Regions from separate parts of the Nonomuraea sp. NPDC049646 genome, predicted to be linked through region 3. Evidence: riboswitches for the same ligand, from Rfam matches in the RefSeq annotation. Region 3 holds a riboswitch; each other region holds the start of a gene.

Region 1 (6,899 bases), on a different contig from region 3:
GCGTCCAGCCGGTTGCGGGCGCCCGTCTTGCACATGATCCGCGACAGGTGGTTGCGCACGGTGCCGACCGACAGGAACAACTGGTCGGCGATCTCGGTCGATCTCGCCCCGCCCGCCGCGATGCGCAGCACGTCGAGCTCCCGCCGGGTGAGCGGGTTGGCGGCCGACTGCAGGGCCGCCACCGCGAGCTCGGCCTCCACCGCCCGGCCGCCCGCGGCGACCTGGCGCACCCCCTCGGCCAGCCGCTCGGGCGCCACCCGCAGGCTCATGAACCCCAGCACGCTCCCGTTGAACGCCCTGCGCACCTGGCCGGGGCTCGGCCGCGCGGAGAGGATCAGCACCGAGCAGCGGGGGATCTGCTCGGTCAGATGCGTGGCCACCGGCAGGCCCGGCAGGTCGAGGTCGACGATCGCGACGTCGGGCGCGCTCGACCGCGCGGCCGGCAGCACACCGTCGGGGCAGCCCGTCTCGGCGACCACCCGCAGGTCGGGCTCGGCTTCGAGCGTGGCCTGCAGACCGCGTCGCACCAAGGGCAGGTGTTCGGCGATGAGTATGCGGATCAAGACGTCCCCCTCCATCGTCTCCCAGGGTGATCGGCTGATCGCTTACTGTCAATGCGGTCCGTTGATTCACCAAAGTGCGGGCAAGCCCGAGGGATGTGATGAGTTCGACTAGTCTGGGAACGTCGAGACCGTCTGTCTGCCTGGAGCGCGTGTAGATGAACTGGCTCTTTGTCGCCGGGATCCTTCTCTTCCTGGTGGGGTTGATGGTCTCCGTCGGCCTGCACGAGGTGGGCCATCTCGTGCCGGCCAAGATCTTCGGCGTCCGGGTGACCCAGTACATGGTGGGCTTCGGCTCGACGGCCTGGTCCATCCGCAGGGGCGAGACCGAGTACGGCATCAAGTGGCTGCCGCTCGGCGGCTACATCCGCATGATCGGCATGCTGCCGCCGCGTCCCGGCGACGCTCCCGGCAGGCTGCGGAGCGCGGGGACCGGGCCGTGGCAGGGCCTGATCGAGACCGCCCGCGACGCCGCCATGGAGGAGGTGCGGCCCGGCGACGAGGACCGCGTCTTCTACCGCAAGAAGTGGTGGCAGAAGATCATCATCATGTCGGGCGGCCCGGCGATGAACTTCGTGCTCGCCTTCATCTTCTTCAGCATCCTGCTGGTCGGCATCGGCCTGCCGAAGACGGCCCCGATCGTGTCGGCCGACACCAACACGTGCGTGATCCCCACCACCGAGGTGCGCAAGACGTGCGCGCCCACCGACGAGCGCACCCCGGCCGCCAAGGCGGGCGTCAAGGTGGGCGACCGCATGGTCTCCCTCGACGGCCAGAAGATCGAGAGCTGGCAGGACGCCACCCGCCTGATCCGCGGCCACGGCGCCGGCCCCGTCAAGCTCGGCATCGTCCGCGACGGGAAGCCGATGACGCTCGATGTCACCCTCATCGCCCAGGACATGCCGAGCCTGACCGACGAGAGCAAGGTCGACAAGGGCGTCGGGTTCCTCGGCGTCAAGCCCTCCCAGGTCTTCGAGCAGCAGAGCATCGGGCAGGTGCCGGGCTACATGAGCGACCTGACCGGCCGCGTCGTGGGCTCGATGGTCAACCTGCCGGCGAAGATGGTCGGCGTCTGGAACGCCGCCTTCTCCGGCGAGAAGCGCGACCCCGAGGGCCCGGTCGGCGTGGTGGGCGCGGGCCGGCTCGGCGGCGAGATCCTGGCCTCCGACATGTCCAACAAGAGCAAGCTGTTCACCTTCGTCAGCCTGCTGGCCGGGTTCAACCTGGCGATCGGCCTGTTCAACCTGATCCCGCTGCTGCCCCTCGACGGCGGCCACATCGCCGGCGGCCTGTGGGAGGGCGTCAAGCGCGGCTACGCCAAGATCATGCGCCGCCCCGAGCCCCGCTACGTCGACATCGCCAAGGTGCTGCCCCTCACGTACGCGATGGCGTTCGTGCTGATCATCATGGCCGGTCTGCTGGTCTACGCCGACCTGGTCAACCCCCTCACGCTCGGCTGACCCGGCCGGCGCGCCACGGGCGGGGCCTACCGGCTCTGGCGCACCCCGCGACGCCAGACCTCGGCGATGTCGGCGACGGCGGTGACGTCCCGGGTGGCGTCGCCCTCGACCAGCAGCAGGTCCGCGCGCAGGCCGGGCGCGATCCGGCCCCGGTCGGCCAGCCCGAAGTGCCGGGCGGGCACGCTGGTCGCGGCGGCCAGCGCCTCCTCGGCGGTGAGCCCGGCCTGCGTGAGCAGCCGCAGCTCGCGGTGCAGGCCGGCGCCGTGGGCGGGCACGAACGGGGTGGCGTCGGTCCCGGCGAGCAGGGGCGCGCCCGCGCGGCGCAGGGCCCGCAGCGCGCCCACGGCGTTGGCGGAGCTGCCGGGCCGGGCGCAGTCGGCGGTCTCGACGTGCCGGGCCGTGATCGCCTCGAAGTAGGCCAGCGTGGTCACCACGAAGACGCCCTGCTCGCGCACCCGCCCGGCCAGGCGCGCCGAGGCCGGGTCGTCCGGAGCCAGGTCGGTCCACACGTGGGCCAGGCCGTCGACGCCGGCGTCGAGCGCGATCCCCACCTCGGCGGCGGTGATCGCGTGCGCGATGACCAGCAGGCCCGCCTCGTGCGCCGCCGCGGACAGGGCGGCGGCGACCTCCGCCGTCATGACCGGGAGGTCGGCCCCGTGCACGGCGCCGTCGTCGATGACGATCTTGAGGTAGTCGGCCCCCTCGGCCAGCCGGGCCCGGACGAAGGCCGGCGCCTGCGCGGGATCGGAGACGAAGTCGATCGCCGTCACGTCCAGCCCGTCCAGGACGGTGCCCGCCAGGGCCGCCAGCAACTGGGTCGGGTGCCCGCCGGGAGCGGTGGCCAGCGTGCCGGCGCTGCGCAGGTCGGCCACGTCGTCGTGCTCGGCGGCCAGCCGCCGCTGCCCGGCCAGGATCTGGGGCAGGCAGAACATGTCGAGCTCGGTGGTGACCCCGTACCGCAGGGCCTGGGCCAGGCTGCCGTCGAACACGTGGGTGTGCGCGTCGATCAGGCCGGGCAGCAGCGTCCTGCCCGTGCCGTCCACCTCGGCGTCGGCCGGGCGGCCCCCGGCGGCGCCGACAGCGGCGATCAGACCGTCCTCGATCACCACGTCGGCCGTCGCGATGGTGTGCTCGCCGTCGAACACCCTGACGTCGCGGATCAATGTACGCATCGAAGCTCTCCTTTGTGAGTCGTGACGCCACCACAGAGGGGCGACCGGCCGGGAACTGTGACACGAGTGGCATAGATCACGCTTGATGGCCGCATGTCACAATCGCTGCGCGTCGGGACTCTTCGGTTGCGACAGACGAGGAGGCACGCCATGACACCGACCCCGCGGCACCCCGCCGACGCCGCCACCGAGCAGTTCCTGGGCTACCGGGAGCTGCTGTTCTCCGTGGTCTACAACATGCTCGGCAGCGTCGCCGACACCGAGGACGTGCTGCAGGAGGTGTGGCTGGCCTGGTCCGCCCGGCACCGCAGGCCGGAGGCCGGGCCGGTGGAGAACGTCCGGGCCTATCTGGTGCGGATCGCGGTGAACCAGGCGCTCGCCCGGCGCGCGGACCTGAGCCGCCGGCAGGAGACCTACGTCGGCCCCTGGCTGCCGGAACCGCTGGTCACGGCCCCCGACAACGCCGGGGACGCGGCCGGGGGCGGGGAGTCGCTGTCGATGGCGGTGCTGGTCGTGCTGGAGACCCTGTCACCGCTGGAACGAGCGGTCTTCGTGCTGCACGAGGTGTTCGGTTTCAGCCATCCGGAGACGGCCGGCATCCTCGGGCGCTCGCCGGCGGCGGTCCGGCAGCTCGCGGCCCGCGCGCGCCGCCACGTCCATGCCCGCCGTCCGCGTCACCGGACCGAGCCCGGCGTCCACGCCGAGGTGACCGAGCGGTTCGCCGCGGCGGCACTCGGCGGCGACCTGCGGGCCCTGCTGGAGGTGCTGGCGCCGGAGGTGACCCTGTGGACCGACGGCGGCGGCAAGGGGCCGGCCACCAGCCTGCACCCGGTCCACGGCCGGGACCGGGTGGCCGCGCTGTTCATGTCCGTCGCCGCGACGCTGACCCCGGGCGCGGTGGACCTGCGCTACCGGCGGGTGGCCGGCGACCCGTGCGCGCTCGTCTTCTCCGGCGACGGGCCGCTGGCCGTGGTCGTCGTCGATCTGACGCCCGAGGGCGACCGGATCGCCGCCGTCTACTCCGTCACCAACCCCGACAAGCTCACCGGCGTCCGCTGAGCCCGCGGCTAGTTCATCGAGATGTGCACGTGGTCGTAGTGGTTCTCGGTGATGCTGCCGCGGTCGGACATCGCGCGCCAGCCCGAGCCCTGGTTGATGCGCTGCTTCCAGATCACGTACTTGACGCCCAGCTTGGCCTTGTTCTGCAGCGCCCAGGCGGCCAGCCGGTCGCCGAGCGCGTTGTTGTCGGCGCTCGGCATGGTGCCGCCCGTGCTCATCATGAAGTCGCAGGCCCGGCCGAGCGGGTGCTCGCCGCTGGAGCCGGACCGGAAGCAGCCCACGTCGTACGGCAGCGAGAAGTTCTTCTGCACCTGCGCGCGCATCAGCCGGGTGCGCGGCGTGATGTTGTCCGAGCCGGACGGCAGCTCGGGCGCCCAGCTCCCGTCGGACTTCTTGCCCGGCCCGAACGGCACGAGGTCCTGGAGCTTCTTCTTGATGTCGTCGATGACGTCCTCGGCGTCGTCGCGCTGCTCGGCCACCTCCGCCGTGCCCGCCTTCAGCTCCGTCGCGAGCGCGGCGGCGGCCGCGGCGGCCTTCTTCTGGTCGTCGCGGGCCTTGGCCACGCTGTCGACGACCGCCTGCTGCTCGGCGGTGAGCTGTTCGAGCACGGCCGCGCCGTTGCCGTCCGGGGTCAGCATGAAGCCCGGCAGGGAGGCGTCGCGGCTCTGGTAGCGCATCCGGGCGATCTCGGCGACCCGCTGCTCGGCCGTGGCCACCGCCTGCTCGGCGGCGGCGAGCCGCTGCTGGGCCGCGGTGGCGGCCTCCTGGGCCTTGGCCAGCTCGACCCGCTTGAGGTTGTACGTCTCGATCAGCTTGTCGACCTTGCGGTTGAGCTGCTTGAGCTGGGCCCGCAGCTCCGCCTCCGACGGCTTGGGCGCGGCCGCCGCGGTTCTTGGCACGAAGGCTGAGGCGGCGGCCGGATGGACGAGCAGGGCGGTGGCGGTGATGAGACCGACGGCGAGACTCGCGGGGGACGAAGCCGCCACGTGGTAGTTCCTCTCCCTCTGCCGGCCGGGTTAGCTGACGGGTTCGGGCACGGGAGTAGTCCCTACCACTTGCGCGGATTCACCCCGGATGCGATGGGTCCCCGGCTCCCGGGCAACACGCCCGGGATTAGGCGTACAACGACCGTTATGGCCGATGTCTAACGGGATATTAGTGGTAGATCACGAGTCATGCGACTTTAATGAGAAACCAATTAGTGATCAATTCGTGATCGCAACATGCGTGCCGCCTCCTCCGGCAGCACGTCGTTGACGAAGGCCCCCATGGCCGACTCCGAACCCGCCAGGTACTTCAGCTTCCCGGGCGCCCGCCTGATGCTGAACAGCTCAAGGTGCAGGTAGGCCAGCTCCCGGCCGTACCGCACCGGCGCCTGGTGCCAGGCCGAGATGTACGGCATCGCCACCCCGAACAGCGCGTCGAGCGCCCGCAGCACCGAGGTGTACAGCGGCGCGAACGCGGCCCGCTCCTCCTCCGACAGCGCCGCCAGGTCGGGCACCTGCCGGTGCGGATACACGTGCACCTCGAACGGCCAGCGCGCGGCGGCCGGCACGAAGGCCGTCCAGAGCTCGTTGGCGGCCACCACCCGCGTCCCGGCGGCCTGCTCGGCGGCCAGCACGTCGGCGAACAGGTTGCCGCCGGTGTGCCGCGAGGCGGCCCCGAGCTGGAGCTTGGTGCGCGGGGTCACGTAGGGGTAGGCGTAGATCTGGCCGTGCGGGTGGGGGAGCGTGATGCCGATCTCCTCGCCCCGGTTCTCGAAGCAGAACACCTGCTCGACGCCCTCGATGCCGGACAGCTCGGCCGTGCGGTCGGCCCACGCCTCCATGACCAGCCTGACCTGGGCGTTGGAGAGCCTGGAGAAGGAGGAGGAATGGTCGGAGGTGAAGCACACCACCTCACACCGCCCGACACCCGGCCGCACCTCACTCAGGCCGCCGACATCCCCGTACGTCCCAAAATTTCCGGAGAAAGAGGGGAAGCGGTTCTCGAACACCACCACGTCGTAGTCGTGGGCCGGGATCTCCGACGCCCGCGTGGCGGACGACGGGCACAACGGGCACTCGTCGGCCGGCGGCAGGAACGTCCGCGTCTGCCGGTGGCCGGCGATCGCGATCCACTCCTCGGTCAGCGGGTCGTAGCGCAGCTCGGAGGCCACCGGCCGCGGATCGAGCGGCCGCCGGTCGATCGCGCTCCGGTCGGCGTCGTCGCGCCGGTCGAAGTAGATCAGCTCTCGGCCGTCTGCCAGGTGGGTGATGGTGCGCTTCAAGGCGTGCCCTCCGCGATGATCAGTTCTCCGGCCCGTTCGGCCAGCTCGGTGCGTGCTTCCTCGGGCAGCCCCGCGTCGCTGATGACCACGTCGGCCTCGGTCAGCTCGGCGATCGTGCTGATGCCGACCGTGTTCCATTTGGTGTGGTCGGCGGGGACCACCAGCCGGTGCGCCGCGGCCACCAGCTCCCTGTCGGTCTCCGACTCCAGCAGGTTGGGCGTGGTGAACCCGGCGCGCAGGCTCATGCCGTGCACCCCGAGGAAGAGCGTGTCCACGTGCAGGCGGCGGATGGCCGCCACGGCCACGGGGCCGACGAGCGCGTCGGAGGGCGTGCGCACGCCGCCGGTCAGCACGACCGTGCGGTCGGCGCGCGGGTTGC
Region 2 (6,899 bases), on a different contig from region 3:
GCAGGATCCCGCGGGCCTCCGCCTCGAAGCCGGCGTCGCGCAGCGCCACCCGCTCGATCGGGGTGAACTCGTCGGGCACGGCCATCACCAGGCGCGGCCGGGGGAAGGGGTGCCGGTGCACCTTGCGCAGGAAGTGCCTGATCATGCGCCGGGCGAGCTCGCCGTCCTGGGGCAGGCCGTCGCTGATCGGCCAGTACGCCTCGCCGTCCGCGCCGGCAGGGCCGTCCGCGCCGTTCACGGCCTCGGCGCCGAAGGCGAGGACCTTGCCCGTCTGCCTGTCGCGCAGGACGACCGACGGCTCGTCCAGCACGATGCCCCTGCCCTTGGCGTAGATCCTCGTGCCGGCCGCGCCGAGGTCGATCGCCAGGTCACGACCCAGGAGGCTCATCGCCGTACTGGGAGGTTGAGCATCATGCCTGGGTGTATATCCGGCGCTTCTCCAACGCAACACCAGGAACCGCAGAGTTCCGTTTTACCCTTCGCGCCGCAGTGCGGCCAGGGTCTCGTCGGCCCACTCGATGCCGGAGCGCGCCTGGTGCAGGCCGAGGGAGAGCGCGTACCTGCCGAACAGCCCACCGGGTTGGCAGTCGAGCACCGCGAGACGGGCCTGGAAGTGGCCCTTGATGCGCTCGACGACGGCGACGGCCTGCTCGGTGTCGAGCAGGGCCAGCAGGAACGCCTGGAGGGCGGTCTCGCTGCGCACGGTCGCCGACGGGTCGTGGCCGACCAGCCACTCGGTGACCAGCGCGCGGCCCTCGGCGGTGACGGCGTAGATCTTGCGGCCCCTGGCGCCCTCGTGCTCGACGGTCACCAGGCCGTCGGCGGCCATCTTGACCAGCTCCGGATAGATCTGCGTGTGCCCCGCCTGCCAGACGTGGTTGAGCGAGTGCTCGAACTTCTTGGCCAGGTCGTAGCCGCTGGCCGGGCCTTTGGTGGCGAGCAGGCCGAGGAGCGCGATCCGCAGGGACATGTCCGCCAGCATAGCGAAGGCTTGACATGTCAGCGCTTACATATCAATCTTCACCTGTGACTAATGACATGAAGACCAAGGGAAACGGCCTGGTGCTGCTGGCGGTGCTCGGCGGCATGTTCCTGGCGATGCTCGACCAGACGATCGTCGGCACCGCGCTGCCCCGCATCACCGGCGAGCTGGGCGGCACCCGGCTCTACACCTGGGTGGTCACGGCGTATCTGCTCACCTCCACCGTGACCGTGCCGCTGTACGGCCGGCTCTCCGACCAGCACGGCAGGAAGCCGCTGCTGCTCGTCGGGATGTCGGTGTTCGTCGTCGGATCGGCGTTGTGCGGGCTCGCCCAGGACATGACCCAGCTCATCGCCTTCCGCGCCGTGCAGGGGCTGGGCGCGGGCGCGCTGCTGCCGCTGTCGCTGGCCCTGGTGATGGAGATGTTCCCGCCCGGACGCAACGGCGCCCGCGTGCAGGGCGCGCTCGGCGGCGTGATGGCTTTGACGTACCTGGCCGGGCCCTTCCTGGGCGGGTTGTTCACCGACCACGCGAGCTGGCGGTGGGCGTTCTACGTGAACGTGCCGCTCGGGATCGTGCTGATCGCGATCGTGGTGCTGCGGCTGCCGTTCCGTCCGGGCACCGGCGGCGAAGGCCGGCCGGACTACGCGGGCATCGCCGTGTTCAGCGTGGCCATCAGCGCCCTGCTGCTCGGCCTGACCGAGAAGGGCCTGGACGGCAACGCCTGGACGTCCCCGCCCGTGGCCGGGCCGATCCTGCTGGCGCTGGTCCTGCTGGCCGCGTTCGTGCTGGTCGAACTGCGGGCGGCGAACCCGGTCATGCCGATGCACCTGTTCCGGGACCGCACGTACACGCTGGTCAACGCGACCTCCTTCGTCACCGCCTTCTGCATGTACGCCGGCGTGGTGTTCCTGCCGCGCTACTTCCAGCAGGCGCTGGGCGTCAGCGCCACCGAGTCCGGGCTGAGGATCTACCCGATGACGCTGGCCATGGTGGCGGGCAGCGCGCTCATGGGCACGCTGATGTCCAGGACGCGCACGTACAAGCCGTGGCTGGTCGGGGCGCCGTTCCTGCTGGCGGCCGGCAGCCTGCTGTGCCTGAACCTCACCGTGCGCACCGACGGCCTGCTGCTGGCCGGGTGGATGGCGCTGCTCGGGCTCGGCATGGGGCCGATGCTGTCGGGGCTGACCGTGGCCGTGCAGCAGGCCGTCGCGCCGCGGTACATCGGCACGGCCTCGGCCAACCTCACCTTCTTCCGGCAGATCGGCGGCTCGGTGGCGCTGGCGCTGGCCGGCACCGCGTACACGTCGGTCATCACCACGGACGCGCCGGTCCACGGGCTCGCGGCCGCGCACGCCTCGGCGGCGGCCGTGGTCATCCCGTCGCTGGGCGTGGCGGGCGCGGTGATCGCCCTGGTCGCGCTGGTCATGATGCCCGGCAGGCGGCTGGAGCAGGCGCCCGCGGCGGAAAGCAGAGTGGAGGCCGGTTTCGCGTCGTAAGCGACGTCGTGCGAAGCTGTGGATGTCCCCAGAACCAGGAGGTCCTCATGGCGGAAACACCGGAGCCGGAAGTCAGCGAGACTCCCGAGGACGAGATGAAGCGCAAGTTCCGCGAGGCGTTGGAACGCAAGCGCGGGCAGCAGGCCGACTCGGCCGCGGGTGGCAGGGGCGTCGACCCGTCGAAGATCCACGGGGCGCACGGTCCGGCAGCGAGTAAAAGATCCTTCAGGCGCAAGAGCGGCGGCTGAAAGGCCCGTTTTAGCAGGGGGTACGGCATGCCGTGCCCCCTTTCTCTTTACCGCGATAGGTAGATCTTTACCCGGTTCATGACGATTCGTTTGTATTTGTCCGAATCTCTGGGTACGGTCTTAACCAATTACCAGCTGGTGGCGTAGTCCCTACCAGGAGAGGGGCGACAGCTGGCGCCGAATCCCGACTCGTCGGGAACCGGGGACCCATCTCATTGGGGTGAATCCGGCCACGTGCCGGTAGGGCATCTCCACGCCCGAACCCGTCAGCTAACCCGGTAGGCGAGATGGAGAGGACTTCACGCATGTACCACCTCGTCGTACCCCCGGACAGTGTAGTGACGACCGCCTGCTGAGCGGTCTCTTCCCTGACTTCCCCCACGCGCCGCGTAACCACCTCTTCGGCGCTCTGCCCGGTTACGCACCGTAGTCACGCGCGTTCCCCCTGTCCCCTCGCGAAGGACTTCACTGCTTCATGTCTCGATTTGGCCTGCGCTCTCTCGCCCTGTTGTCCGTGTCCGCCATGGGCGCGCTGACGATCTCCGCCACCGGCGCCCACGCCGACACCGGCGACGACCAGAAGATCCTGCTCAAGGGTTCCACGAAGGCCTCCTACTTCTGGGACGACTCCTCCGGCCGGGCCGGCGACACCGGCCTCCCCGCCAGCGGCAAGCCCATGCAGAAGGGCCTGGCCGCCAGCCCGAGCTGGCCCCTCATGACCGAGGGCTACGTGACCTACAACGGCAAGAAGATGCCGTTCTTCGTGGGCGACCGCGGCCCCGGCGAGCCCTCCAGCCGTGGCGTCATGCTCGACCTCGACGCCAAGACCTTCGCCGAGCTGACCGGCGGCACCTTCAACCCCGACACGCTCGGCGTGGACGGCAACGGCGGCCGGGGCCACATCAAGATCGACTACGTCATCACCAAGTGGGGCGACGGCAAGGGCAAGAAGAACTACCCCGTGGCCTTCTCCAGCGGCGCGTGGAGCAGGTTCGACGCCAACCCCGCCGAGCCCCCCAAGGTGCTGGCCGACGAGCCCGCCGACAACGCCGAGGACGCGGCCGGTTCGGCCGGCGGCCAGGTCGGTAAGACCGTCGCGATGGGCGGCACCGTGATGGCCGGCGTGCTGGTGCTGGCCGGCGGCGGCGTGGTGCTCGGCGGCGAGCGCCTGCGCAAGCTCCTCAACGACTGATCTGCGGACAGACCGCTCTTTACGCCTCGCGACCAGAATGACATTCTGGTCGCTGTGATCCAGCGCGCAGCCGCCAACGGCATCGAGATCGCCTACGAGAGCTTCGGCTCCCCCGCGGGCAGGCCCCTCCTGCTCATCATGGGACTCGGCGCCCAGCTCATCCACTGGGACGACGAGTTCTGCGAACTCCTGGCCGAGCAGGGGCACCACGTCGTCAGGTTCGACAACCGCGACGCGGGCCTGTCCACCCATCTCCACGACGAGGGCGTGCCCGCATGGGGCGCGCCCTCGCCGTACGTGCTGGACGACCTGGCCGACGACAGCGCCGGGCTCATGGACGTCCTGGGCCTGCCCGCCGCGCACGTCGTCGGCGCCTCGATGGGCGGGATGATCGCCCAGGCGCTGGCCATCCGGCACCCCGCCCGCGTGCTGAGCCTGACCTCGATCATGTCCACGCCCAGCCCGCAGGCGGCCCCGCCGACCGAGGCGGCCGCCGCGGTGCTCTTCGCCAAGCCCGCGACCGACCGCGAGGGGGTCGTCGCCGGCGCGCTGACGACCTGGGCCGTGCTCGGGTCCCCCGGCTGGGAGCTGGACCGCGAACGCGTCACCAGGCTGGCCGGGCTCGCCTTCGACCGCTGCCACGACCCGGCCGGCACGGCCCGCCAGCTCGCCGCCATCATGGCCTCCGGCGACCGCACGTCCGCGCTGGGCGGGCTGACGGTGCCCGCGCTGGTCATCCACGGCGAGGACGACCAGCTCGTGCCGCTCGCCGGCGGGCGGGCCACGGCCGCCGCCATCCCGGGCGCCCGCCTGGTCACCTACCCGGGCATGGGCCACGACCTGCCCCGCGCCCTCTGGCCCGCGATCGTCGCCGAGATCACCGCCCACACCGGCTCGGCGGCGCCCGCCCGGCCGCAGCCCGCCACCTGACCCCGCCGCGTGACCCGCCGCCGGACCCGCCGTCCCGACCCGCCGTGAACCGTGGGACGGCGCTCAGAGCTCCAGTTTCTCCTCGATGACCTTGAGCATGTGCCGGGCCAGGGCCAGGTTGGCCCGGTTGCGGTCGAGGGCCAGGTACAGGAACAGGCCCTTGCCGCTGCGGCCGGTCAGCGGCCGGATGATGTGGTACTGGGCGGTCAGCGTGATCAGGATGTCCTCGATGCCGTCCTTGAGGCCCAGCGAGTCCATCGTGCGCAGTTTGGCCTTGATGACCTCGGTGTTGCCCGCCGCCGCGACCTGCAGGTCCAGCTCCTTCGAGCCGCCGAGCGTGCCGAGCGCCATGCCGCTGCCGTGGTCGACGATCGCCGCGCCGATCGTGCCGTCGATGCTCATCATCTCTTTGAGGGAGACGTCCATGCCTGCCATGCTTTCCTCCGCTTCGGTGGGGATGGTCAGTGTTTGCGTGCCACGGCGGCCACGGCGGCCGCCGTCTTCCTGCCCTCCAGCCGGAGGAGCCCGACGTTGGCGCCGGGTCCCGCCAGAACCGTGAGGACGATCGTGGGGCCCGCGGCGTAGAAGGCCACGAACCCGGCGGTGCCGGACACGAGGGTCTCCTCGAACGTCCCGCGGCCCGCCATGGTCAGCATCCGGCCGCTCATCGCGAGCAGCGCCGCCGACAGCGCCGCCACCTGCTCGCCGGTGTCTCCTTGCAGGTCGCAGGCGATCCGCAGGCCGTCGACGGTGCACGCGACGCTGCCGGTGACGTCCGGCGTGCGGCCGCGCAGGAGCTCCATCTCTGCCAGGACCTCTTGCCGTAGCTCCACGGGTGGCCTCCTCCCGCGTCGTGAGGGGAACCTCACGGCATCTCCTCCAGCGCCTTCTTCAGCCGCAGCAGCAGCGTCAGATCGGTCGGGTCGCCCGTCGGCACCGGCCCGGCGGCCGCCCCCGCCCGCCCGTTCCCGGCGGGAACGGGCACCGGGCCCGGCACCCGCCTGGGCAGCGCGTCCCCGTCGTCCGGACGGCGTTGCGCGGGCCGCCCCGGGTCCGGCGGGACGAGGAGGCCGGCGGCGGCCAGCCTCCTGACGGCCAGCAGCACCGCGTAGCCCGACCGGCCCAGGTGCCGGGCCAGCTCCAGCGGGGTCGCCTTGTGGTCGGCCCGTACGACGACCTCCCACTGCACCTGGCTGAGCGCAACCCCGTGCCCGGGAAGGCGCGGCACCGGCCGCACGGGCTGGGTGTCCACCTCCGGCGAGGGCCAGATGCCGGCCAGCTGCTCCCGGCGGCGGGCCGACTCCCGCACCAGCTCCTCGACGTCGAAGAACCACTGGCCGCCCAGCCAGTGCTCCTCCCCGGGCCGGAACTTCGGCCGCACGCCGGTCACCGGCAGCAGGAAGAAGGCGGCGTCCTGGACCACGCCGAGCACGGCGTACTGGAGCTCGGCCAGGGTGACCGGGCCCTCCTGGAGCAGCCGGGCGCGGCCGCCGTCGGCCTGCAGGGCGCGCAGGGCCGACTCCGGCACCCGTCCCCTGGCCGCGAACAGCCGCTCGACGCCCGGCGTCTGGGCGCACTCCATGTACGTCACGCGCCCGTCCGACAGGTAGATCGTGCCGTTCCTGCCCAGGCGGAGCGCCCCCGTCGCGCGTTCGCGGGCGAGTCCGGCGAGGAGTGAGTCGAGCGCGGCCATGGCTCAGGTGGTCAGCAGGTCGGAGATGGCCCGCAGGCGGTAACGGGCCAGGGCCAGGTTCGACCGTTCCGGGTCGAGCCGGACGTAGATGACCAGCGGCCCCTCGAAGACCGTCTCCAGCAGCCGGAGCAGGTGGTGCCCCCGGTCGGTGGTGACGAGCATGTCGTCGATGCGCACGATCTCGCCGGGGCACGTCCGGGTCAGCCCGTCGGTGGTGGCGCGCAGCGCCTCGGTCAGCGCCGCGGCGGACCTGTCGGCGTCCACGCCGGACGCGCTGCTGAAGGCGACCGCCATGCCGCTCGTGCCGTCGACCAGCATGGCGTCGAGCGCGCCCGGTATCGACATGACCTCCGCC
Region 3 (6,899 bases):
TCCAGCGGCTGGTGACGCTGTTCGGCGGGCCGGGCGGGCCGCGCTACCGCAGCGAGAGCGTCGTCTCCCTGGGCGAGCCGGTGTTCCTGCCCGACCCGTGGAACCTGCACGTCGACACCGCGGCCCTGACGGAGGCCGGCGCCTGAACGCCGGCCGTCCGCGCGGCTCTAGCCGATCTTGTGGATCCAGTTGCGGGTGTCGGGACGGGCGCCGTACTGGATGCCGACGAGCTCCTCGCGCACCCGCATCGTCACCGGGCCGGGGGTGCCGTCGGCGATGGTCCAGGAGCGGTCGTCGCCCCTGACCGAGCCCACCGGCGTGACCACGGCGGCGGTGCCGCACGCGAACACCTCGGTCAGCTCGCCGGAGGCGCAGGCGGACTCCCACTCGTCCACCGAGATCAGCCGCTCCTCGGTCTCCAGGCCGAGGTCGCCGGCCATCTCCAGGATCGACTCCCGGGTGATGCCGGGCAGCAGGGTGCCGGTGAGCGCCGGGGTGACGAGCTTGTTGCCGAAGACGAAGAACAGGTTCATCCCGCCCATCTCCTCGACGTACTCGTGCTTGTGGGCGTCGAGCCAGACGACCTGGTCGCAGCCGTTGTCGACGGCCTGGCGCTGGGCGACGAAGGCGGCGGCGTAGTTGCCGCCGCACTTGGCGAAGCCGGTGCCGCCGGGCGCGGCGCGCGTGTACTCGGTGGACAGCCAGACCGAGACGGGCTTGATGCCGCCGCTGAAGTACGAGGCCGCCGGCGAGGCGATCACCATGTACTTGTAGGTCTTCGACGGGTAGTTGACGCCGAGCCCGGCCTGCGTGGCGAACATGAACGGGCGCAGGTAGAGGCTGTGGCCCTCGGTGGTCGGCACCCACTCCTTGTCGGCCGAGACCAGCAGCTCCAGCGACTCCACGAACGCCTCCTCCGGCAGTTCGGGCATCGCCATGCGCTCGGCCGAGCGGTTGAAGCGGGCGGCGTTCGCGTACGGGCGGAAGGTCGCGATCGAGCCGGAGATCTGCCGGTACGCCTTCAGGCCCTCGAACAGCTCCTGCGCATAGTGGAAGACCGAGGTCGCGGGGTCGAGCGAGAGCGGCCCGTACGGCATGAGCCTGGCGTCGTGCCAGCCCTGGCCGTCGGTGTAGTCGATCGAGATCATGTGGTCGGTGAAGACCTGCCCGAACCCGGGGTTCGCCAGTACCTGCTCCCGCTCGGCCGCGGTGCGAGCGTGGTCGGAATGCTGCACGTCGAAGCTGAGCTTCTGAGCGATGGTCATGACGGCGGTCCTTCTCTCTACGAATCTGCGACTTCGAAAGCTGATTCTGGTAGCTACTGCCCGCGAGCAGTATTCGTACTTCCTAGTGTCTCGCGATTTGGGATAGCAAGAGGCAGTTGGGGTGGTTCGATCCGATGATCGCGAGAGAACGCCCCTGGTGATCGCCGGGAGACGCCTCCCGCGAACGCGAAAAAGCGCCTGGCAGTCCGCGTTCGGACCGCCAGGCGCGTGCGGGGCTAGGCGGTCCTAGCCGGCTACTCGCGCGGCGATGTCGTCGCCGATCTCGCTGGTCGAGCGGCCGGCGCGGCCGCTCACCCGCTCGGCGATGTCGGCGGCCACGGCCTGCTCGACCTTGGCGGCCTCGGCGTGCAGGCCGAGGTGGTCGAGGAGCATGCCCACGGACAGGATGGTGGCGGTCGGGTCGGCCTTGCCCTGACCGGCGATGTCGGGCGCGCTGCCGTGCACCGGCTCGAACATGCTCGGCGAGGTGCGCTCGGGGTTGATGTTGCCGCTGGCCGCCAGGCCGATGCCGCCGGCGATCGCGGCGCCGAGGTCGGTGATGATGTCGCCGAACAGGTTGTCGGTGACGATCACGTCGAAGCGCTCGGGCTGGGTGACGAAGAACATCGAGGCCGCGTCGATGTGGCTGTAGTCGGTGGTGACGTCGGGGAACTCCGCGGCCACGCGGTTGACCGTGCGCTGCCAGAGGTCGCCGGCGAAGGTGAGCACGTTCGTCTTGTGGACGAGCGTGAGCTTCTTGCGGGGCCGCGACTGAGCCTTCTGGAAGGCGTACCGCACGACGCGCTCGACGCCGTGGGCGGTGTTCAGCGACTCCTGGGTGGCGATCTCGTGCGGCGTGCCGCGGCGCATGACGCCGCCGGTGCCCGCGTAGAGGCCCTCGGTGCCCTCGCGGACGACGACCATGTCGATGTGCTCGGCGGTGGCGCCGGCCAGCGCGGTCTCGACGCCGGGGAACAGCTTGACCGGCCGCAGGTTGACGTAGTGGTCGAACTCGAACCGGAGCCTGAGCAGCAGGTCGCGCTCCAGGATGCCGGGCGGCACGCTGGGGTCGCCCACGGCGCCGAGCAGGATCGCGTCGTAGCCGCGCAGCTCTTCGAGCACCGCGTCGGGCAGCGTCTCGCCGGTGCGGTGGTAGCGGGCTGCGCCCAGGTCGTAGTGGGTGGGCTCGATCTTCGTGCCCACGGCCTCCAGGACCTTGAGCCCTTCGGCTACGACCTCGGCGCCGATGCCATCCCCGGGGATGACGGCCAGGCGGATGTTACGCGACTCCATGGGCGGTACCTTACCGGCTCGTCTCGGCTGACGAACACATCATCTCAACAACCGGACAATCCGTTTTGGGGGGATTGCGACCTTTTGACCGTTTCGTTAGAGTCCGACGAGCCTAATCCACGCAGCCGCTGCGTGGAGCCGGGGACCCACCTTTCCCCCCGGGGCGAATCGGCCGCGCCTCCCCCCGAGGAGCACCGCCGTAGGGCTACTTCCAGGCCCGAGCCCGTCAGCTAACCCGGCCGGCCACGTGGAAGGACAGTCCCCTGTCTAGCATCGCCATCCTTGTGGCGGTGGCAGCGGGCGCCGCAGGTCTCGCGCCTGCCGCCCCCGCGGCTCCCGTCGCTCCCGCCGCCCCCGCGGCTCCCGCCGCTGCGGCCGCCCCCACCCCCTCCGTCACCCTCACCGGCCCCCAGGTGAAACAGGTCCAGCAACGGCACGTGCCGAAACCGGCCTGGAAGGTCGCCCTCGAATACGCCATGGACAAGCGCGGCACCCCGTACGTGTGGGGCGGCGCCAGCGAACGGGGCTACGACTGCTCGGGCCTCATGCTCCGGGCCTACGAGGACGCCGGCATCGAGCTCCCCAGAACCGCCGCGGAGCAGTACGGCGCCTTCTCCAGGAAGATCTCCTGGAAGGACCTCAAGCCAGGCGACCTGGTGTTCTTCAGCGGCCTCGGCCACGTCGGCATGATCTCCAAGCCCGGCTACATGGTCCACTCCCCCCACACCGGCGACGTGGTGAAGGAGGAACGCCTGTCGCAATGGCGCAGGCAGGCCTTCGTCGGCGCGGTACGCCCCGACCCCAAGGGCGTCAAGCGCTGGGCCGCCTACAAGCAGCTCCAGAAGGCCCCCGCCCCCGCCATGCTCACCGCGACCCTGTGACGACGACCTTCCCCGGGGCGTGCCCCTCCTCCTGGTAGCGGACGGCCGCCGGGAGCTCGCCGAAGGGGAAGGTCCTGTCGATGACCGGGGTGACCGCGCCCCGCTCGATCAGCCCGGTCAGCGTCAGCAGGTTCGCCCTGTTGCTCCCGCAGCGGACGACGTCCGCCCTGACGATCCGCTGCGGGACGAAGGGCCCCGACGCGAGCGCGGCGAACATGTGGCCGGCCGGCTGCACCCAGCGGCCGGCCGGCCCGCCGACCAGCACGTACGTGCCCTTCCTGGTCAGCACGCGGCGGCAGTCGGCCGGCCGGCGTCCGCCCGCCACGTCGAGCAGCAGGTCGAAGCGCCGCCCCGACGCCGCGAAGTCCTCCTTGGTGTGGTCGATGACGTCGTCCGCGCCGAGCGAGCGCACCAGGTCCGCGTTCCGCCCGCTGCACACCCCCGTGACGTGCGCCCCCAGCGCCTTGGCGAGCTGCACGGCGAACGTGCCCACGCCGCCGGACGCGCCGTTGACCAGCACTTTCTGGCCCGGCTGGAGGCGTCCCTCGTCGCGCAGCGCGATCAGCGCGGTGTTGGCCGCCATCGGCACCGCCGCCGCCTGCTCGAACGACAGGCCCGCCGGTTTGGCCGCCACCTCGCCCTGCCGCAGGCAGACGTACTCGCCGAAACCGCCCCCGAGCGACATCGCGTACACCTCGTCGCCGGGACGGAACAGCGTGACGTCCTTCCCGGCCGCCTCCACCTCCCCCGCCACGTCGGCCCCGAGGACGGCGATGCGAGGCCGGCGCAGCCCGACCCCGCCGCCCATGACCCGGGCCAGGTACGGCTCTCCCCGCATGAAGTGCCAGTCGTAGGGCTGCACGGACGTGGCCCGCACCCGGACCAGCACCTCGTCGTCGCGCGGCACGGGCCGCTCGACGTCGGTCAGGACGAGCTGGTCGGGCGAACCGAACGAGCGCAGGACGTACGCCTTCATCGCTTTTCTCCCTTGTGCTGCCGCCGATGTGCCGCCAGTGTGGGCGCGACCTGCGCGGACGCTCAACGGTCGAAAGGCGACGGCTCGATGGCCGAAAGTACGACCGCCCTCCCGCCGATGGTGCGAATCAGGACCGGCCGTCCGCGCGATGACCGGGCGCGGGCGCGGGCGGCACGCTCTCAGGCATGAGATGGATCGCACCCGCCGGGCTGCTCGCGCTCAGCGTCGTCCCCCTGGTCGCCGGCGCGCTCCGGCTGACCGAACTGGCCGCGGGCGCCCCCGTCACGGCGGACAACGCGCGCTTCTTCGCCATGCCGGCGCCGGTGTTGCTGCACATCCCGGCGTCCCTGGTGTTCTGCGTCCTCGGCGCGTTCCAGTTCCAGGCCCGGTTCCGGGCCCGGCGGCCGGGGTGGCACCGCGCGGCGGGGCGGGTGCTGGTGGTGTGCGGCCTGGTCGCGGCGCTGTCGGGCTTGTGGCTGACGCTCTTCTCCGACCTGCCCGCCGGCGACGGGACGCTGCTGGCCGCCTTCCGCCTGCTGTTCGGGACGGCCATGGCCGCCTGCCTGCTGCTCGGCCTGGCCGCGATCCGGCGGCGCGACGTGGCCCGGCATCGCGCGTGGATGACCCGCGGGTACGCGATCGGGCTCGGCGCGGGCACGCAGGCGTTCACCCTGGCGTTCGGGCTGGCCGCCTTCGGGCCGCCCGGCGAGCTCGGCCGGGCGCTGCTCGTCGGCGCGGGCTGGGTGATCAACCTCGCGGTGGCCGAGTGGGCCGTCCGCCGGGGCCGCGGACCCCGGCGCGTCCGTGGCGGTCGCGGAGGCCCTGGCGGTCGCAGAGGCCCTGGCGGTCGCAGAGGCCCTGGGGTTCGCGGAGGCCCTGGCGGTGGCGGAGGTCAGGTGCGTACGCGGTCGGTCTCGTAGGCCCACATGGCGATCTCGACGCGGTTGCGCACGCCGAGCTTGGTCATCAGGCTCGCGACGTGGCTCTTGACCGTGCTGAGCGAGATGTGCAGCTCGCGGGCGATCTCGCTGTTGGTCCGCCCTCGGGCCACGGCGCGCAGAATGTCCTCCTCGCGGCCGGTGAGCGCCTCGACCGGCTGCGCGGGCGCCTCCGTACGCCCGGCTCCGGCGAACGCGGCCAGCAGGCGCGCGGTCACGCTCGGGGCGATGAGCGCCTCGCCGCCGGCCGCCGCGGTCACCGCCTGGGCCAGCAGCGCCGGGCCGGCGTCCTTGAGCAGGAAGCCCCTGGCCCCGGCGCGCAGGGCGGCGTAGACGTACTCGTCGAGGTCGAACGTGGTGATCACGACCACCGCCATGGGGTCGGCGACGTCGGGCCCGGCCAGCTCGCGGGTGGCCGCGATGCCGTCGAGACCGGGCATGCGGATGTCGAACAGGCACACGTCGGGGCGCAGGCGGCGGGCCAGTTCGACGGCCCGCCTGCCGTCGCCGGCCTCGCCGACGACCTCGATGCCGGGCTGGGCGTCGAGGATCATCCTGAGCCCGGTGCGGGCGATCTCCTGGTCGTCGGCGACCAGCACCCGGATGGCCGCCACCCCCTCCGGGGCAGCTCCCACGGCCTCCTGCCGGGCGTTCATGCGGTCTCCTTCGGCAGGACGGCGGTGACCGTCCAGCCCCGGTTGGGGTTGGGGCCCGCCTCGCAGGTGCCGCCGAGCAGGGCGGCGCGTTCGATCATGCCGATCAGGCCGTAGCCGGGCGCGGCGACCCCGCCGGCGCGGTCGCCGTCGTCGCTCACGGTCAGGCGTACGGCGGCGTCGTCGGCGGTGACCCGGACGGTGATGTGGGTGGCGTGGCGGGCGTGCCGCCGGGCGTTGGTGATCGACTCCTGGGCGATGCGGTAGAGCGCCGCGCCGGCCGAGGGCGGCAGGTCGCCGAGCCCGTCGGCGATCTCCACCTCGACGGCCGGGCCGACGCGCGGGCGTCCGGCGAGCCGCCGCAGGTCGTCGAGGTGGCGGCCCGGGGTCAGCTCCGCCGGCTCGTTCCTGCGCAGCACCCGGACCATGGCCCGCATCTCGGCGAGCGTGCGCGACGCCTCGGCCTCGATCACCCGCAGCGCGTCGGTGGCCGCGCCCGGCTCGGAGGCGGCGGTGGCCAGGCCCGCCTGGGCGCGGATGGCCATGGCCGAGACGTGGTGGGCGACGGTGTCGTGCAGGTCGCGGGCGAGCTGTTCGCGTTCGAGCAGTTTGACCTGGTCGAGCTCGCGCAGCCGCGCCCCGGCCCGGTAGCGGAAGGCGCCGCCCAGCCCGACGGTCGCGACCAGCACGCCGAGCGCCGGGACGACGTCGCCGGGCGCCATGCGTCCGGAGAGCAGCGACAGGCCGACCGCGACCAGCCCGGCCGCCATCCCGATCACGGCCTCGCGCCCCGATCCCCACCGGAACAGCGCGTAGAGCACGATCGTGACGAACGCCAGCGTGTACGTCTCCACCGGCTCGCCGCCGGTCAGCAGCGGGGCCAGGGTGGTGGC
Region 4 (6,899 bases), on a different contig from region 3:
GCAGCGCGAGATGCGCGCCTTCCACGAGGCCAACGGCATCCTGACCGAGGCGTGGAGCCCGCTCGGGCAGGGCAAGGGGCTGCTGGCCGACCCGGCGCTGCGCGTGCTGTCGGAGAAGTACGGCAAGACGCCCGCCCAGATCGTGCTGCGCTGGCACCTCCAGCTCGGCAACGTGGTGATCCCCAAGTCGGTCACGCCGTCGCGGATCGAGGAGAACATCGACGTGTTCGACTTCATCCTCGACACCGAGGACATGGCGGCCATCGGCGCGATGAACGCGGGGCGGCGGATCGGGCCCGACCCCGACTCGTTCAACCTGACCTGAGCGCTCTACGATCTCGGTCGTGCGAGATTTCACCTGGGGAATAGCGGCGACCGGCGGCATCGCGCGTACCGTGGGGGCGGCCATCGTGGCCGAGCCCGGCATGCGGGTGGCCGCCGTCGGCTCGCGGAGCCCGCTCAGGGCGCGGGCGCTGGCCGACGAGCTGGGCGCGGAGTCGGCCTACGGCTCCTACGAGGCCCTGTGCGCCGATCCGGCCGTCGACGCGATCTACGTCGCCACGCCGCACGCCCAGCACCTGGAGGTGGCCGAGGCGGCCATCGCGGCGGGCAAGTCCGTGCTGTGCGAGAAGCCGCTGGCGGCCGACGTGGCCGACGCCGAGCGCATGGTGGCGCTGGCCCGCGCGGCCGGGGTCTTTCTCATGGAGGCGATGTGGATGCGCTTCAACCCGCTCATCCAGCGGGTGGCGGCCGATCCGCGCTTCGGTGAGATCCGGTCGGTGCGGGCCTCGTTCGGCTTCGCGCTGCCCTACGACCCCGCCCACCGGCTGTGGGCGCCGGAGCTGGGCGGCGGAGCCCTGCTCGACCTGGGGATCTACCCGTTCGGGCTGGCGCAGCTGCTGCTCGGCATGCCCGCGGAGCTGCGGATGGCCGGCTCGCTGGCGCCCAGCGGGGTCGACGCCGAGGCCGGCGGGCTGCTGCTGTACCCGGACGGGCGGCGGGCCCTGGTGGACGTCTCGCTGCTGGCCCATCACGCCAACGACGCGAGCGTGGTGGGCACGTCGATGCGGGCCGACATCGCGGCGCCGTTCTGGGCGCCACGGCGGGTGCTGCTGTCGGGGCCGTCGATGGAGACGGAGGAGCTGGTGCTCGACCCGGCCGACAACGGGTACGCGGGCGAGCTGCGCGAGGTGCGCGCGGCCACGATCGAGGGCCGCACCGAGAGCGCGATCATGCCGCTTGACGAATCCCTTGCCATGATGGGGCTTCTGGCCGAAGCACGGGCACAACTCTCCTAGCTGGACCTTTAGGCATTTGCCACACTCTTGCCCGATGTATTACCTTGTGGGGCATCTCGCGGCAGACGTCCGGTTTGTCCGGCTTTGTCCAACCATCGCAAGACATTTCACAGGATCGTCCTGTGACCGCTGAATCCGCCTCCGGGCGGAACCGGGGACCCACGTCCTTTGGGGTGAATCGGCACTTCGGTGCCGTAGGGCAGCTTCCACGTCCGAACCCGTCAGCTAACCCGGTAAGCGGCATGGAAGCAAGGAGTAATGCCCTCGATGGCCAAGCACCGTCCCATCCGTGCCCCGAAGATCACCTACGCCCACGCCGCGCTCGGCGCGGCCATCCTCGCCTCCGCCATCGGCGCCCACGCCACCGCCGCGGCCGCCGACAGCGCGGGCCCGGCGGCGGCGACCGGCCACTCGGCCGTCGCGCCGCAGGCCGCCGCCCAGACCCGCAAGGCGGAGGAGACCCAGGTCAACGTCACCGCCCAGCAGGTCCTGGCCATGGCCAAGGCCCAGGTCGGCACCTCCGAGAACGCCTACGGCGGCGGCACCAAGTTCCAGAAGTGGTACGCCGACTCCCAGCGCGCCGCCGAGACCATCGCCCGCGACGGCGGCACCCGCGCGATGTACCTGAACGCCCCCTGGTGCTCGATCTTCGTCTCCTGGGTCGGCGAGCACACCGGCGCCCGCCCGCAGGTCGGCTGGGACGCCTGGACCGTGGCCCACGCCAAGTGGTTCGCCGCCAACGACCGCTGGGGAGCCGAGGCCAGGCCCGGAGCCGTGGTCTTCTTCTCCTGGGGCGGCAGCAAGAGCCTGGACGCCATCCAGCACGTCGGCTTCGTCGTCAAGGACAACGGCGACGGCACGATCTCCACGATCGAGGGCAACACCGGCAACGGCAAGGTCGAGGAGCGCGTCCGTCCGAAGTCGCAGGTCGTCGGCTACGGATACCCCCAGTACGCGAGCTGACCTCCCCCGCTCCGAGCGCGCGTCCCGCACGAGGACGCGCGCTCGCCGCGTCTTCAGGGCCGGACCGCCAGCAGCGAGTACAGGATCGGCAGGTGCGAGTCCCCGAACGGGAACCGGTACCGGCCGTCCGCGCCCTGGGTCAGCAGGCCGCGCGGGTCCATCTCCGTCTCGACGTGCTCGCCCAGCTCGGCCACCGTGAACCCGGCCCGCGCCGCCGCCGTGACGATCTCGCCCACCGAGTGCGGGTACTCGACCGCCTCGTGGGCCTCGGTCACCACCGCGGCGTCGGCGTACGTGCCGGTCACCGTCTCCCGGTGGGCCTTGCCGCCGCCGTAGGGCCAGTCGGCCACCAGCGGGTCGAGCGAGGACACCGTCTCGTAGGCCGGATGCAGGTCGACCAGCACCAGCCGCCCGCCGGGCCGCAGCGCCATGGCCGCGCCGCGCATCCAGGCGTCCAGGTCGCCGATCCAGCACAGCACGCCGTACGTGGCCACCGCCAGGTCGAAGCCGCCGGCCAGCGACTCCGGCAGCCGCTGCGTGTCGGCCTCCACGAACGTGGCCGCCAGCCCGGCCCTGTCCGCCAGGTCGCGGGCGCGGGCGACCGCCACCGGGGAGAAGTCGACGCCGGTCACCCGCGCTCCCAGCCGTGCCCAGCTCAGCGTGTCCAGGCCGAAGTGGCACTGGAGGTGGAGCAGGTCCAGGCCGGCGACGTCGCCGGCCAGGCGGCGTTCGAGCGCGTAGAGGGTCTGCCGGCCGGCGAGGAAGGCGTCGACGTCGTAGAACCGGTCGGCGGAGGTGGAGCCGTGGACGCGGGCGCGCTCGTCCCAGAGGGCCCGGTTGGGGACGGGGGCGTCTTGTGCGGGTTGGTGCATGGGGCGAGGATGGCACATCGGCCACCCGGCCGCACGACCGGTACGGTGCCTGGAGGCGGACGGTCCGCGCCCGCGTGTCGATCCGGCCGGCGCCCGTTCGACGCTTCGGCGAGGCCGGCTCCGCCCGGGGGCCGCGGACGGAAGGGACGGCACGATGAAATTCATGATCGTCGGCAAGGCCAACGGGGAGACCGAGGCCGGGGCGCTGCCCAGCCAGGAGCTCGTCGACAACATGCACGCCTACAACGAGGCGCTGGCCAAGGCGGGGGTGCTGCTGGCCGCCGAAGGGCTCTACCCGAGCTCGCAGGGCGCGCAGATCGCCTACAGCAGCGGCCGGGCCACGGTGATCGACGGTCCGTTCGCCGAGGCCAAGGAGCTGATCGCGGGGTTCTGGCTGATCCAGGTGAAGTCCAGGGAGGAGGCTCTGGAATGGGCCATGCGCGTGCCCGTCCCGGAGGGCTCCGACGGGATCGGCCTGGACGTGTGGCGGGTCTACGACGCCTCCGACGCGCCCGACGCGGCCTCGTCCGACCCGGCGGAGATCGAGCGGGAGAAGGCCATGCGCAGGCGTCTGGACGGGCAGGAGGGCTGACCTCGGCTTGCGGCCCCCGGACGGTGCTGGTGTCATGAGCCGGTGATGGCTTCCGACACCCACCGGGCGATCGAGGCGGTCTGGCGGATCGAGGCGCCCCGGCTCATCGCCGGCCTGGCCGGGCTGGTGCGCGACGTCGGCCTGGCCGAGGAGCTGGCCCAGGACGCGCTGGTCGCGGCCCTGGAGCAGTGGCCGGGATCGGGCGTGCCCCGCAACCCGGGCGCCTGGCTGATGACGGTGTCCAAGCGCCGCGCCGTCGACCTGATCCGCAGGAACGAGCGCATGTCCCGCAACCTGGCCGAGCTGGGCCACCGGCTGGAGGCCGCCGGTGAGCCGCCCGAGCCCGACGAGATCGAGGACGACCTGCTGCGGCTGGTCTTCACCGCCTGCCATCCGGCGCTGTCGATGGAGGCCCGGGTGGCCCTGACGCTGCGGGTGCTCGGCGGCCTGAGCACCGAGGAGATCGCCCGCGCGTTCCTGGTGCCCGAGCCGACCGCCGCCCAGCGGATCGTGCGGGCCAAGCGCACCCTGGCCGACCGGAGGGTCCCGTTCGAGGTGCCGCAGGGCGCCGAGCTGGCCGGACGCCTGTCGTCCGTGCTGGAGGTCATCTACCTGATCTTCAACGAGGGGTACTCGGCGACCGCGGGCGACGACTGGATGCGGCCCGGCCTGTGCGAGGACGCGCTGCGGCTGGGCCGGGTGCTGGCGGAGCTGATGCCCGCCGAACCCGAGGTGCACGGGCTGGTCGCGCTCATGGAGATCCAGGCGTCCAGGGCGGCGGCCCGGGTGGGGCCGTCCGGGGAGCCGGTGCTGCTGCTGGAGCAGGACCGCACCCGGTGGGACCGGCTGCTCATCGGGCGCGGGCTGGCGGCACTGGCGCGGGCCGAGCAACTGGCCCGGGACCGGGCCGACGAGCAGGCCGACGAGCAGGCCGACGAGCGGGGCGGCGCGGTGGGGCCGTACACGCTGCAAGCTGCGATCGCGGCCTGCCACGCCCGCGCGTTCGACCCCGGCGACACCGACTGGGTGCGCATCGCGAGCCTGTACGAGTCGCTGGCCCGCCTGGCCCGCTCCCCCGTCGTCGAGCTCAACCGCGCGGTGGCCCTGTCGATGGCCTACGGCCCGGCGGTGGGCCTGCAACTGCTCGACCAGATCGTGGACGAGCCGGCGCTCAAGGGTTACCACCTGCTGCCGAGCGTCCGCGGCGACCTGCTCTTCAAGCTGGGCCGGCGCGGCGAGGCGCGGGCCGAGTTCGAACGCGCGGCCTCGATGACCCGCAACTCCCGCGAACGCGCCCTGCTACGCGAACGCGCCGCCGCCTGCTGAGCACCGCCCCCGAAGGGGCGGGGCACTGCGCCGCCCGCCGCGCCGCCTGGCCGCGCCGGAAGCGCCGCCGTGAGCCCGGTGTTGGAACGTGCCAACAGATCGTCACGCTCGGTGACAACGCGGCCTGACCGGGAGCAAGCCCGGAGGGTCCGGGCGACATGCCCTTGATGCGGCACGAAAGATGTCTCTTGAGGTGGGAGCGCTCCCAAACAGCTCTTCACACCCTTCATCCCCTTAAATCCTGATTACGGGCGGCAAAACGCACGATTGGTAACGGTTCCGTTTCGGCGGATTGACGGACACAGCCGGTAAGTGCACCCTTTGTGGGAGCGCTCCCAAACACTCCCACCGCGGCGGAGCGCGTGCCGCGGTGCACCTCCCATCAGTCACCCGAGAAGGGGTCTCCCATGATGATCAGCAAGCGTCGCGGTCTGGCCGCGGCCTCAGCCCTGGCCGCGGCGGCGCTGACCGTCGCGTCGTGCGGCAGCGGCGACACGCCGGCCGCCGGCAACTCTCCCGCCTCCTCCGCGGCGGCGGCCGAGCCCGTCACCATCCGGGTGCAGACCTTCGGCGGCGGCTCCAACTTCGGCTACAAGAACGCCATCGAGAAGTGGAACGCCGAGCACAAGGACATCCAGATCAAGGAAGAGCACCTGACCGACCAGTTCGAGCAGCAGTACTGGCCCCAGATGATCCAGTGGCTGCAGTCCGGCAACGGCGCGGGCGACGTCGTCGGCATCGACGAGGGCGGCATGGGCCTGGCCAAGGCGCACCCCGAGTGGTGGGCCGACCTGAAGGAGTACGGCCTTGAGGGCCGCAAGGCCGACTACCCCGCCTGGAAGTGGGAGAACGGCGTGACGGCCGACGGCAAGATCTTCGGCCTCGGCACCGACATCGGCGGCATGAGCCTGTGCTACCGCACGGACCTGTTCAAGAAGGCCGGGCTGCCCACGGACCGCGAGAAGGTCGCCGCCCTGTGGCCGACGTGGGACGACTTCATGAAGGTCGGCCAGCAGTTCCAGGCGAAGGTGAAGGACACCAAGTTCACCGACGGCACCAACACGCTCTACAACGTGGTGCTCTACCAGGAGGCGGCCAAGAACGGCAACGTCGCCTACTTCGACAAGGACAACAACCTCATCGTCGACAAGAACCCGGCGGTGAAGGCGGGCTTCGACTTCGCCTCCAAGCTCAGCCAGTCCGGCCTGACGGCCAAGCTGCGCAACTTCACCGACGAGTGGGCGGCGGGCACCCAGAAGGGCGCCTTCGCCACGGTCGGCTGCCCGTCCTGGATGCTCGGCGTGGTCTCCGGCAACGCCGGCGACGGCATGAAGGGCAAGTGGGACGTCGCCTCGGTGCCCGGCGGCGGCGGCAACTGGGGCGGCTCGTGGGTGGCCGTGCCCAAGCAGTCCAAGCACCCGAAGGAGGCCGCGCAGGTCGCCGACTACCTGACCAGCGCGCAGACCGAGGCGAGCATCTTCACCGACTTCGGCAACATGCCGAGCAACAGCAAGGCCCAGGCCGACGCCGCCGTGCAGGGCGCGAAGAACGAGTTCTTCAGCGACGCCCCCATCGGTGAGATCTTCGCCAAGTCGGCGGAGAGCCTGCAGCCGGTGTTCCTCGGGGTGAAGCACGCGCAGGTCAAGAACGCGGTCGAGTCGGTCATCCAGGGCATGGACGACGGCTCGGTGGCCTACGACAAGGCCTGGCAGCAGCTGGTCGACGACGCGGTGAAGGCCGCGGGCTGATCTTGCTCCGCCCGGCCCGCGACTGGCGGGCCGGGCTTGCCGCCGAAAGGTCTGTTTATGAGCTTCGACTCTCATCCGCGGCCGGTGCGGACCAACCGTC

What was found. Region 3 has a riboswitch for cyclic di-AMP ahead of ACIBQ8_RS47660 (C40 family peptidase). Riboswitches for the same ligand answer to the same signal wherever they lie in the genome.
Region 1: linked by a shared signal. The riboswitch ahead of ACIBQ8_RS32125 (coiled-coil domain-containing protein) and the one ahead of ACIBQ8_RS47660 (C40 family peptidase) in region 3 are both predicted to bind cyclic di-AMP.
Region 2: linked by a shared signal. The riboswitch ahead of ACIBQ8_RS45125 (hypothetical protein) and the one ahead of ACIBQ8_RS47660 (C40 family peptidase) in region 3 are both predicted to bind cyclic di-AMP.
Region 4: linked by a shared signal. The riboswitch ahead of ACIBQ8_RS00865 (CHAP domain-containing protein) and the one ahead of ACIBQ8_RS47660 (C40 family peptidase) in region 3 are both predicted to bind cyclic di-AMP.

Annotation. Positions count from the first base shown of each region.
Region 1 is NZ_JBITLU010000011.1:353,760-360,658, forward strand. Features, by position in the region: gene ACIBQ8_RS32105 (response regulator transcription factor) at 1-563, opposite strand, end outside; gene ACIBQ8_RS32110 (M50 family metallopeptidase) at 719-2,020, shown strand; gene ACIBQ8_RS32115 (amidohydrolase family protein) at 2,047-3,192, opposite strand; gene sigJ (RNA polymerase sigma factor SigJ) at 3,343-4,251, shown strand; gene ACIBQ8_RS32125 (coiled-coil domain-containing protein) at 4,260-5,237, opposite strand; cyclic di-AMP (ydaO/yuaA leader) riboswitch at 5,243-5,381, opposite strand; gene galT (galactose-1-phosphate uridylyltransferase) at 5,450-6,520, opposite strand; gene ACIBQ8_RS32135 (DeoR/GlpR family DNA-binding transcription regulator) at 6,517-6,899, opposite strand, start outside.
Region 2 is NZ_JBITLU010000023.1:103,651-110,549, forward strand. Features, by position in the region: gene ACIBQ8_RS45105 (rod shape-determining protein) at 1-388, opposite strand, end outside; gene ACIBQ8_RS45110 (PadR family transcriptional regulator) at 473-970, opposite strand; gene ACIBQ8_RS45115 (MDR family MFS transporter) at 1,039-2,481, shown strand; gene ACIBQ8_RS45120 (DUF5302 domain-containing protein) at 2,529-2,729, shown strand; cyclic di-AMP (ydaO/yuaA leader) riboswitch at 2,895-3,029, shown strand; gene ACIBQ8_RS45125 (hypothetical protein) at 3,205-3,921, shown strand; gene ACIBQ8_RS45130 (alpha/beta fold hydrolase) at 3,976-4,851, shown strand; gene ACIBQ8_RS45135 (hypothetical protein) at 4,915-5,286, opposite strand; gene ACIBQ8_RS45140 (roadblock/LC7 domain-containing protein) at 5,313-5,684, opposite strand; gene ACIBQ8_RS45145 (DUF4388 domain-containing protein) at 5,717-6,544, opposite strand; gene ACIBQ8_RS45150 (roadblock/LC7 domain-containing protein) at 6,548-6,899, opposite strand, start outside.
Region 3 is NZ_JBITLU010000028.1:16,247-23,145, reverse strand. Features, by position in the region: gene ACIBQ8_RS47675 (Uma2 family endonuclease) at 1-146, shown strand, start outside; gene ACIBQ8_RS47670 (branched-chain amino acid aminotransferase) at 168-1,265, opposite strand; gene ACIBQ8_RS47665 (3-isopropylmalate dehydrogenase) at 1,512-2,558, opposite strand; cyclic di-AMP (ydaO/yuaA leader) riboswitch at 2,658-2,818, shown strand; gene ACIBQ8_RS47660 (C40 family peptidase) at 2,849-3,439, shown strand; gene ACIBQ8_RS47655 (NAD(P)-dependent alcohol dehydrogenase) at 3,423-4,415, opposite strand; gene ACIBQ8_RS47650 (DUF2306 domain-containing protein) at 4,601-5,335, shown strand; gene ACIBQ8_RS47645 (response regulator) at 5,308-6,009, opposite strand; gene ACIBQ8_RS47640 (sensor histidine kinase) at 6,006-6,899, opposite strand, start outside.
Region 4 is NZ_JBITLU010000001.1:188,123-195,021, forward strand. Features, by position in the region: gene ACIBQ8_RS00855 (aldo/keto reductase) at 1-325, shown strand, start outside; gene ACIBQ8_RS00860 (Gfo/Idh/MocA family protein) at 345-1,298, shown strand; cyclic di-AMP (ydaO/yuaA leader) riboswitch at 1,416-1,553, shown strand; gene ACIBQ8_RS00865 (CHAP domain-containing protein) at 1,566-2,261, shown strand; gene ACIBQ8_RS00870 (class I SAM-dependent methyltransferase) at 2,315-3,133, opposite strand; gene ACIBQ8_RS00875 (YciI family protein) at 3,288-3,725, shown strand; gene ACIBQ8_RS00880 (RNA polymerase sigma factor) at 3,771-5,051, shown strand; gene ACIBQ8_RS00885 (extracellular solute-binding protein) at 5,459-6,799, shown strand; gene ACIBQ8_RS00890 (carbohydrate ABC transporter permease) at 6,857-6,899, shown strand, end outside.